Regions from separate parts of the Arthrobacter sp. TMP15 genome, predicted to be linked through region 3. Evidence: riboswitches for the same ligand, from Rfam matches in the RefSeq annotation. Region 3 holds a riboswitch; each other region holds the start of a gene.
What was found. A riboswitch is a leader RNA that binds a small molecule or an ion and turns the genes downstream of it on or off. The one in region 3 is predicted to bind S-adenosylmethionine.
Positions count from the first base shown of each region.

Region 1: another riboswitch for S-adenosylmethionine. It lies ahead of AAFM46_RS00770 (DUF1737 domain-containing protein); the one in region 3 lies ahead of AAFM46_RS03320 (hypothetical protein).
Region 2: another riboswitch for S-adenosylmethionine. It lies ahead of AAFM46_RS11785 (aminotransferase class V-fold PLP-dependent enzyme); the one in region 3 lies ahead of AAFM46_RS03320 (hypothetical protein).

Region 1 covers NZ_CP154262.1:174,180-177,382, forward strand. Annotated here, with positions in the region: gene AAFM46_RS00760 (O-succinylhomoserine sulfhydrylase) at 1-798, opposite strand, end outside; gene AAFM46_RS00765 (rhodanese-like domain-containing protein) at 861-1,253, opposite strand; gene AAFM46_RS00770 (DUF1737 domain-containing protein) at 1,250-1,510, opposite strand; SAM riboswitch class IV at 1,602-1,722, opposite strand; gene AAFM46_RS00775 (Pr6Pr family membrane protein) at 1,835-2,470, shown strand; gene AAFM46_RS00780 (aminodeoxychorismate lyase) at 2,467-3,203, opposite strand, start outside.
Region 2 covers NZ_CP154262.1:2,634,274-2,637,476, reverse strand. Annotated here, with positions in the region: gene AAFM46_RS11785 (aminotransferase class V-fold PLP-dependent enzyme) at 1-1,183, opposite strand, end outside; SAM riboswitch class IV at 1,228-1,341, opposite strand; gene hisN (histidinol-phosphatase) at 1,429-2,244, opposite strand; gene rsgA (ribosome small subunit-dependent GTPase A) at 2,328-3,203, opposite strand, start outside.
Region 3 covers NZ_CP154262.1:746,632-749,834, forward strand. Annotated here, with positions in the region: gene AAFM46_RS03305 (VIT1/CCC1 transporter family protein) at 1-607, opposite strand, end outside; gene AAFM46_RS03310 (hypothetical protein) at 760-903, shown strand; gene AAFM46_RS03315 (lipoyl domain-containing protein) at 1,005-1,247, shown strand; gene AAFM46_RS03320 (hypothetical protein) at 1,268-1,552, opposite strand; SAM riboswitch class IV at 1,566-1,677, opposite strand; gene AAFM46_RS03325 (sodium:solute symporter) at 1,770-3,203, opposite strand, start outside.

The DNA.
Region 1 (3,203 bases), 570 kb from region 3:
GCGCAAACTCATAGTCTCCAGCCCCTTCGTCAACACCCAGGCGTTGAAGGCAGATAATGCCGGTCCGGTGTGGCGCATCAGGTTTTTGACGGGGCCCTGGATGAATTCCTGGGTACCTAAGATGGCGCCACCCAATACCCGGCCCTGGCCATCAATATGTTTGGTGCCCGAGTACACAATAATGTCAGCACCAAAGTCCCCGCAGCGTTGTAGGAGAGGAGTGGCGAAAACGTTATCGGCCACCACCTGCGCACCGGCTGCATGGGCAAGATCGCACACAGCCGCTACATCGATGATTTCTTGCATGGGGTTTGAGGGGGATTCAAAGAACACAGCTGTTGTGGGAACCGAGAGGGCGGTTCGCCACTGATCCAAATCGGGTCCGTCAACAAACACGGTCTCCACTCCCCAACGCGGCAGCAGTTCGTTAAGGATGACAAAGCAGGAGCCAAAGAGCGAGCGTGAGGCAACCACGCGGTCCCCGGCCGCCAGTAATGCACCCAAGGCGGTGAATACAGCAGACATTCCCGACGCCGTCGCAAAGCAAGCTTCTTTACCTTCCAACAGTCGCAGCCGTTCCTGAAAGGTGGCCACTGAGGGGTTCCCATACCGGGAGTACACAAACCTCTCCGTTTCGCCGGTGAAAGCGGCTTCTGCGGCTTCCGCCGATTCATACACAAAGCCGGAGTTTAAAAAGAGGGCTTCGGAGGTTTCTTGAAAATTGCTGCGGTCAAGGCCGCCCCGTACGGCTTGGGTGTCCTCTGCCCAGGTGGCTGCGTGCTGGTTAAAGTTGCTCAATTATGTATCCTTGGCTTTCGCTGGTGGTCTCTCAGTGGCGTGTCATAAAGTGCGACGGCGGTTCAGCGCCAGGGTAGTTGTTGGTTCTTCCAGCCGTTGATCACCCTGTCGCCGTAGGGGTCGGGGACGCCTTCGAAGCCTTCCAAGACGTTGTACGCCGTGTAGCCGACGGCCGTAGCAGCCTCGGCAGCGGCAATGGAGCGGGCGCCCGAACGGCACAGCACCACAAGGGGTGCCTGACGGGGTACCGCGGCCTGTAGCTGCGCCAAAAATTCGGGGTTGTGGCTGCCGTCGGCAAGGTTCCATTGGATAAAAAGCGGCTCGGTATTAAGGGCGGAAGTATCGGGAACACCAATATGCTCCCATTCACTGCGGGTGCGCACATCCAACAGAACAGCGCCGGCCGCCACATGCTCCCATGCTGTTACCGGCGGCAAATCCCCTGCGTAGCTCATTTGATGACCTCTCCATGAAGTGCCAACTCTGTATCCAGCTCGTCTATTGCCGTGGCCACTGCGGCGTCACTGGTGGCAACGGCCTGCGGGAGGATGAGCGCTTGGGCGCAGATCACGGAGCTGCCATCGAAGGTGAGCGCAGGACCCCCGTGCAAAACATAGCCCTCATCCAGGGCCGTTGAGATGCGCTCACAAAAGGAACGGTCATCGGGACCTGTAATGAGCCTGTAGGCCAAGCTGGATGGGTCAGTGGACATGATTTCTCCTCATTGCAAATGGCCGGAGGGCTGCAAGGGGGAGCTGTGCAGGTAGTTAGAAACTGAGCTCCTAAATACACGCTGCAAGTTACGTCCACGCTTGCAAACTTAAGCCGTTGATAGCTTGATTTGCCGAGTATTCACCTGAGGCACCCCGCCGGAAAGAGGGTTGCCGGCCAGCAAGTCAGGGCTTGACACTGGCACTCATTACTCACTTTGAAGCTAACACACCGATCCCTTGCCAATACTAAAAACTGGGAAGTGTGGCGGAACATGACGGCTGCGCTACAGACACGCGGCCCACTGTACTGGCACTATGAAACCATGACTTCGCACCGCACATTTGCTGCTATCCGCTTCCTGTTTGGAGCGGTGGCCCTCACCGCCGTAGGAATCCAACTGGGCATCCATGCCGGCCACGGCTTCAGTGTGCTGAACTTCTTCAGCTACTTCACCAACCTCTCAAACATCTTCGCCGCCGTCGTCCTCGTTGTAGAGTCCGTGCTGACGTGGCGCGGGAAAGAATTAGGCCCGGTGTGGCAGCTGTTGCGCTGTATTTCGGTGGTGTGCATGGCGTTGGTTGGTATCGTTTTTCAGGCGCTGCTGCGCGATGTGGATTTGGGTGCGTTACTTCCATGGATCAACACATGGCTGCACTATGTGATGCCCGTGGTTGTGGTGGCAGACTGGCTGATCCAACCGCCTCGCCAGCGGATTCCCTTGAAAAGAGTTGGGATCGCCATGGTGTTCCCGCTCGTGTACCTGGCGTATTCGCTGATTCGTGGGGCGGCTACCAACTGGTATGCCTACCCGTTCCTGAACCCGGACGACGGCGGCTACGGTGCAGTTTTGTTGACCTGCCTGATCATCGCGGTTACTTTTGTGATCATGAGTGTGTTGATGATTGCGCTGGGAAACAAGCTGCGTCCCGCTATTGCGCCCGTCGCTAGTGCCACCTAAAGGGTTTTTGCCAATAGCTCCCCAAGTTCGGTGCTCAGTTCTGCCCGGATCTTGGGGGTACCAATTTCCGTGCCATCGATCGTATTCACCGGCGCCAACAAGCGCAGGCTGGAGATGAGCCACACCGCGTCTGCATCGAGCAAATCCGCTGGGGCAACGGGGCCGTATCCCAACTCCCATCCGGCGGACTTTGCAGCAGCAAAAAGTGCCCCTTGGGTGGTGCCGGGCAAAATACCCGTGTCTAAGTGGGGTGTGATGAGTCGTTTGATGGGCGCACCGAATTCATCTGTAATGTGGGCCAAAAGCACCGACGATGTTGGGCCTTCCAACACCAATCCGTCTGAGCTGGTGAAGATCACGTCATCAGCACCTTGCTGGTGCGCATACCGCAGGGCTGCCATGTTGAGCGCGTAGGAGAGTGTTTTAGCGCCCATCAGCAGCCACGGTGCGCGGGCGGCAATCTGGCTGTCGTAGCCACGCTCCAAGAAAATAACGTCCAAACCTTGGGCCCTTTGTTGCGCCAGCTTTGGCGAAATTTCCGAGACTTGCACCCAAGCGGAGGCGGTGTTGGCTCCCTCGGGGCCACGCGTGGCTACCAGTTTCACAACGGCTTGGTCGGTGGCGCCAGCATAGGCCTGCAACGCCGTCGTAATTGCCGCCTGCCATACCTTTGCCGCGGGTATCTCTAAGCTCATGGTGTTCGCGGATACGGCAAAACGGTCAAGGTGCGCCT
Region 2 (3,203 bases), 1.7 Mb from region 3:
TGTTGAGCAGCGGATGTGCACAGAATTTACCGTCACGGACACCCACACCGTGTTCTGCCGATAAGTACGCGGCGACCAATCCGGCGTCGTACCCGGTAATGGAGAAGTTGACGACGCCGATGCTGCCGCAGTCTGGGTGCGAGTGCGCATCACTGAACAGGGAGTGAACATTAACACCCGCTATGTTGTTCAGGCCAGTGACAAGGTGCTTGCGCAGGAGTTGTTCGTGGTTGTGCCAGTCCAAGGGGTCAAGGGAGCCCAAAATAGCCGCGGCTTTGGCCAGTGTGGCGGCGCCCAAAACATTGGGGGAGCCGGCCTCATGCCGGGCAGGGCCATCGGTCCAGGTGACGGATTCAAGCCGAACCTCTTTCACGGCACCCCCGCCGGCCAGGTGGGGCGTGCCGGCATCGAGCCAGTCGCGGCGTCCTACCAGCACTCCAGCCCCAAAAGGTGCGTAGAGTTTATGCCCGGAGAAAGCCAAGTAATCGATTCCGCTAGCGGACAGATCAATGCGGCGGTGCGGTGCCAGCTGAGCGGCGTCCACAACAATGCGCGCCCCGTACCGGTGTGCCAAGGCGGCCAGCTCGTTCACGGGAAGGACTTCCCCGGTGACGTTGGAGGCGCCAGCAACCGCCAGCAGAAGCACATTACCTGCACGCAATTGTGTTTCTACCCGGGCCAAGGTCGAGGCGATGCTGTCGGCCGCCACAACGGAACGGTGTGGCAGGCCCTGCCATGGCAGCAGGTTGGCATGGTGTTCGATGTCCAGGTAAAGCACCTCACCGTGAAGGTTGGAGCGGCCATCGGCATACCCGAGGCGCTTCAAGACGCTTTCCACACACGTTGCCAAAAGGTTTAACGAATCTGTGGTGTTTCGGGTGAAAATAACCAAATCATCAGAGCGTGCACCCACAAAATCCGCCACAATCCTCCGCGCGTTCTCATAAGCTGAGGTGCTGACCTGGGAGGCGAAGCCGGCTCCTCGGTGCACGCTGGCGTAATAGGGCAGCACCTCGTTCAAGTGGGCCGCTACCTCGTTGATGGCCGGTGCGGAGGCTGCGTAGTCAAGGTTGGCGTAGCGCACATGCCCGCCGTGGATCAGGGGAGCCTGCAATTCATCACCCACAACGGGCAACAACGGCGATTCTATGAGGGAGTTTTTTTCCAACAGGGCGTTGCTCATCAAGGATTCCTTCGACGGAAGGACGCCTGGGGGGGGTGCCAAGCAGTCCGCGCTTGCCAAAACCGTTCCGGTCTGGCCAGGTCGTCACCCGGGGCACCCCGCCGCGAAAGGAGGGTTGCCGGCCAGCAAACCGGGGTTTAGCGCTGGCACTCGTGACCTATGCACAAGAGATTAGCCCAAGAAATCAGATAGTGCATTTGTTACGTTACATAAAGCGCCGCACTCACCTGCGCAACCTCGAAAAGTTAACCCAGCAAGTCATCCCAATTGGGATTCAAGCGTCGCAGCACCTCGGTGTGCAAAATGGAGTTGGTCGCCAGGGCATTGCCGCCAAAGGGGCCGTCTGCGCCCTCTAAAGAGGTGAAGCGGCCACCGGCCTCTGTGACGATAGGAACCAGTGCGGCCATATCGTATAGGTTCAGTTCGGGCTCACAGGCAATGTCCACACTGCCTTCGGCCACCATGCAGTAAGACCAAAAATCGCCGTAGGCCCGGGTACGCCAGACGTCGTCGGTAAGTGAGATGAACTCGTCGCGGTTGCCGCGCTCCGCCCAGCCTGTCAGAGACGAGTAGGACAAGGAGGCGTCCTTGAGCTCCGCGACGTTGGAGACCCGGATGCGTGTTGCAGCGGCAAGGGATTTGCCCATGTAAGCTCCTGTGCCCTGAGCCGCCCACCAACGTTTACCCAGTGCCGGGGCGCTGACAAGGCCCACAACCGGGACGCCTTCCTCAACCAGGGCAATCAGTGTGGCCCAGACCGGGACGCCGCGCATAAAGTTCTTGGTGCCGTCGATGGGGTCAATAATCCAGCGTCGTGACCCATGCCCGCTGCTGCCAAATTCCTCGCCCAACACGGCATCGCGTGGGCGCACTCTGGAGAGCTGGCTCCGGATGGACTCCTCGGCAGCCTTGTCCGCATCGGTCACAGGTGTCAGGTCAGGCTTGGTTTCAACTCTCAGATCGAGGGCCTTGAAACGGGACATGGTCAGCGAATCCACGCTGTCTGCAAGAACATGCGCCAGGCGAAGGTCATCGTTATACGTTTGGGGTGCGATCGTCATACGCTTCACGCTATCTGTAGTGAGAGAAAAATCCGGGATGACGCGTAGTGGCAGCGACCCCAAAAGCAGAGGCAGCCAAAGAGTTACTCTATGCTGCCCAGTTCTTTCGCCTCGGCACGGCCTTCAGTTCTATCGCTTGTCCCTAGCAGGCGGCGCAAGGAAGCAAGGCGGGCGCCTCCGGCGTCACCGGCAAACCCTGCAGCCACATAGGGGTCCAAGCCGCAATTGACGGCTACGCTGTTGTGCTTGCAGCCCCGTTCGCAGTTGTCGGTGCCGGGTTGTAAGTCAGGGAAGGCGGCCAAAATTCTGTCCGGATTCACATGGGCTAAACCAAAGGACCGGATGCCTGGGGTATCAATGATCCATGACCCTGGTACGCCGCCTTGGAGCTGCAGTGCCAAGGCTGAGGAGGATGTGTGCCGTCCACGGCCCGTGACGGCATTCACGCCACCGGTGGCTCGTTGTGAACCGGTCAGTGCATTGACCATGGTCGATTTTCCGACGCCTGAGTGACCCACCATCACGCTGACCTTGCCGTCAAGGTAGCCATGCAGCTGGGCAACAGCACCGCCGGCAAGCAGAGCGGAGTCGCCGTCGTCGCTGCGGGCGTCAATACCCGAGGCGCCATCGGCAGCTGTTCGGCTGATAATGACAGTCATTTCCAAGTGCTCGTAGTTGGCCAGCAGCTCGGCTGGATCCTTGATGTCGGTTTTGGTGATCAGGAGCAGGGGAGAGATGCCTGAGTCATAGGCGGCAACCAGCGCCCTGTCGATAAATCCGGTGCGGGGTTCGGGGTTGGCCGCTGCCACAACAATCACAAGCTGATCGGCGTTGGCCACCACCACCCGCTCCACGGGGTCGGTGTCATCGGCACTTCGACGCAGCAGGGTGCGGCGTTCCTCCACACGGACCAGCCGGGCCAGCGTGTCAGGTTTGCCCGTCACATCGCCTACCAGCGC
Region 3 (3,203 bases):
ACGCGTCAAGCATTTCCCGCTGAGAACGCACGGACACAAATTCTCCCGCGCCCATGGACAATGCCCCTGCCAACAAACCGGCAATACCGCTAAAGAGCACCACTTGGCTGCCAACTCCGGTGGCCGCCATGCCCACCACCAGCGACAGGTTGCTAACGAGCCCGTCATTGGCGCCAAAAACGGCAGCCCGAAAAGAACCGGAGAGCCTGGTGCGGCCCCTGGCGGAGAGCCCACGAATTACTTCTTCATGGATTGACTCATCGGCTGCCATGGCATCAGTGGCGTCAGCATCGCTTGCGTAGGGTGATCTTGATTCCGAACGCTGCGCTAGGGCAAGCACAAATACAGAGCCGAAACGGCGGGCCAGAAAACCCAATACTTGGTTGCGATTTGAGGAACGCCTAGGGGGGCCAACATGCTCGCCGAGTAAGTCCAGCCAGTGTTTCTCGTGGCGGCCTTCCGCTGTGGCCAGCGCCAGCAGGATCAGCTTTTCTTCACCGTCACGGCGCTTGGCCAGGTCGCGGTAGACGGCAGCCTCGGCGCGCTCATCGGCCAAATACTGGCGCCACCGCTTGATCTGCGCTGGTGTGGGGATAGGTTCAGACACGTGGGCGTACTCCTTAAAGTCAGCCCTTACTGTAGCCCGGATCCGGGCTGATTTCCGGCCGGTAGTCCTAGCGAAAAAGTTTCGGGATCCCGGAAGTTACCCCCACAAGAAACAAATTATAGAAAGTATTTTCGTGCAGTTGATGCAACGCCATGGGACTGGCTTGCAGGGTGGCCCTCTTCATCGCCGGGCTGGTCAAGTCCAACGCCGGCATGATGGTCATGGCATCAACCATTAGTGCCGGCTTGGGCGCGAGCTGGGCAGCAGCAGTAACCGCAGCGAAGAACAAGAAATAGCTCCGCACGCCCCGCCATTACTTTCGGCTGTGAACTCGCATAGGCTGTGATGCCAATGGGCCCCGCGCATCGGGACCACGGTTCGAAAAGGCGGTAGCGAAGTGAATGAAGTCCTCTTTCCCATGATGACAGGAGATGCAACTGAGCCTGGTGTGCTGGCAACCTGGCACGTTGCAGATGGTGAGATGGTTGCTGAAAAACAATTACTCGCCGAAATCGCCATCAATAAGATCGACGCCGAGATTTACGCGCCCGCCGCTGGCACGGTGAGGCTGCGGGTAGCAGAAGGCGATGAAGTACAGCAGGGATCAGTCATCGTCAGCATTGAATGGCCAAACCCCTAGCGTTATGGGTCACTGGCGGCTTAGTGTGCTGTGAGCCCAAAGCCTATCCGGCGCCCGGCTTTGACCCGAGTCTGTGCAACTGTGATCACCAGGGTGCCTATTTCCGGAATCCACTGAGCCGGGCGGACTGCGTGGGCCAGCGCATTGGCCAACTCTTCTGGGGCCGGACACTGATAGCGGTGGTAGCCGCCGGGCGTGGCGAAGGTGACAGAACCCAGAATAACGTCCACGGCGGGCAGAACCGAGATGCCGGAAGGGCGTGTGGGCGGCTGACGTGATGCGGGGACTACGGAGGTAGCAATCATGGTGGATGCCTTTGGCTTGCTCTTACCCGCGAAGATTTTCCGCCGGTCACTTCCTCATCCGAACCACCCTTGAAGCATGGGGAAGGTGCGCGATAAGTCGGAGCTTGGCATCGCATCTCATGAAGCTGGCTCCAGACTACCGCTTTAAAGTACGACGGCGGCAGGTGAGGTAATAAATGTTAGTCACCAACCGCCGTCGTACTCTGGAGAAGAGCTGTTACTTCTGTAGCTGGGCGCCTACTTCATCCGAGTTGGTGTCTGTGACGGCTGCGGCGAGTCGGTCATCCCAAGCCTTGCGAATGTGATCGGGTGTGCGCGGGGTCAGCAGGGAGACCACAACATAAACAAGCAATGATGATGCCAAGCCAATGTAGATGGGCTCGTTGGCGTAGATTCCGTCTTCGCTGAAGATGACTCCGGTGGCGAACAGCACCAGCATGGCAATGGTGACTACGCTGCCAACTGCCATTGACCAGGCAGCTCCAAGACCGGTACCGCGCTTCCAAACAAGGCCGCCGATGATGGCAACGAGCAGACCGCCAACCAGAATGTCGTAGGCGATTGTCAACGCGAAGACCACGTCGTTGACCACAATGGAAATCAAAACCACGAGGACACCCAAGCCCAGGACGTAGGCACGGTTGGCGTTAACATCGTGCTCCGGGTTGGCCGAATCTGAGGTGTCAATTTTCTTGCCGAACCAGCTGGCAACGTAGGGGACAACGTCTTTGCGGGCAACTGTCGCTGCGGCAATGAGTGAGCCGGATGCTGTGGACATCATGGCGGCCACAGCCGCGGCCATGACGATGCCACCAATGCCCAGGGGCAGTAACTGGGTGGCGACTTCTGCGTAAACAACATCCTTGCCCAGGTTGGCAATGTCAATGGTGGGCAGCGCAACAAATGCTGCCATTCCGATCAATGCGCCAGCAATACCGTAAAGGATGCAGTAGATACCGGCGGTGGCACCGCCCCAGCGGGCAACTTCGGGGGTGCGGGCGGTGAAGACGCGCTGCCAAATGTCCTGACCGATGAGCATCCCCAGGGTGTAGACCACAAAGTAGGTGATGATTGTTTGGACGCCGATTCCATCCCACTGGAAGAAGCTCGCATCAACGCGGTCACGGATGCCGTCAAGGCCGCCTGCCGCGTTCCAAGCGAAGGGCAGCATGAGCAAGAAGATACCCACGGTCTTGATGATGAACTGAACCTGGTCAGCGAGGGTGATTGACCACATGCCGCCAATCGTGGAGTACAGCAACACAATCGCTCCACCTACAGCGATAGCCAGCCAGCGGTCCCAGCCGAAGAGGACCACAAAGATGGTGGCATAGGCTCCTGTAGAGGTTGCCGAGATCATGATGGTGTAGGCGAGCATGACTATGCCTGAGAACTTGGTGCTCTCTTGACCGTAACGCAGGCTGAGCATCTGTGAGACTGTGTAGATCTTCAACTTTTGCAGGGTGGGGGCAAATAGCAGGCTGAGCAGTAACACGCCAACACCGATGGCAATGACCAGCCACATACCGGAGATGCCGAACTTGTAACCGAGGCCCACGCCTCCTACTGTGGAGGCGCCACCGAGCACCACGGCGGCCATGGTTCCTGTGTAGAGGAATGGTCCTAATCGACGGCCGGCCACCAGGAAGTC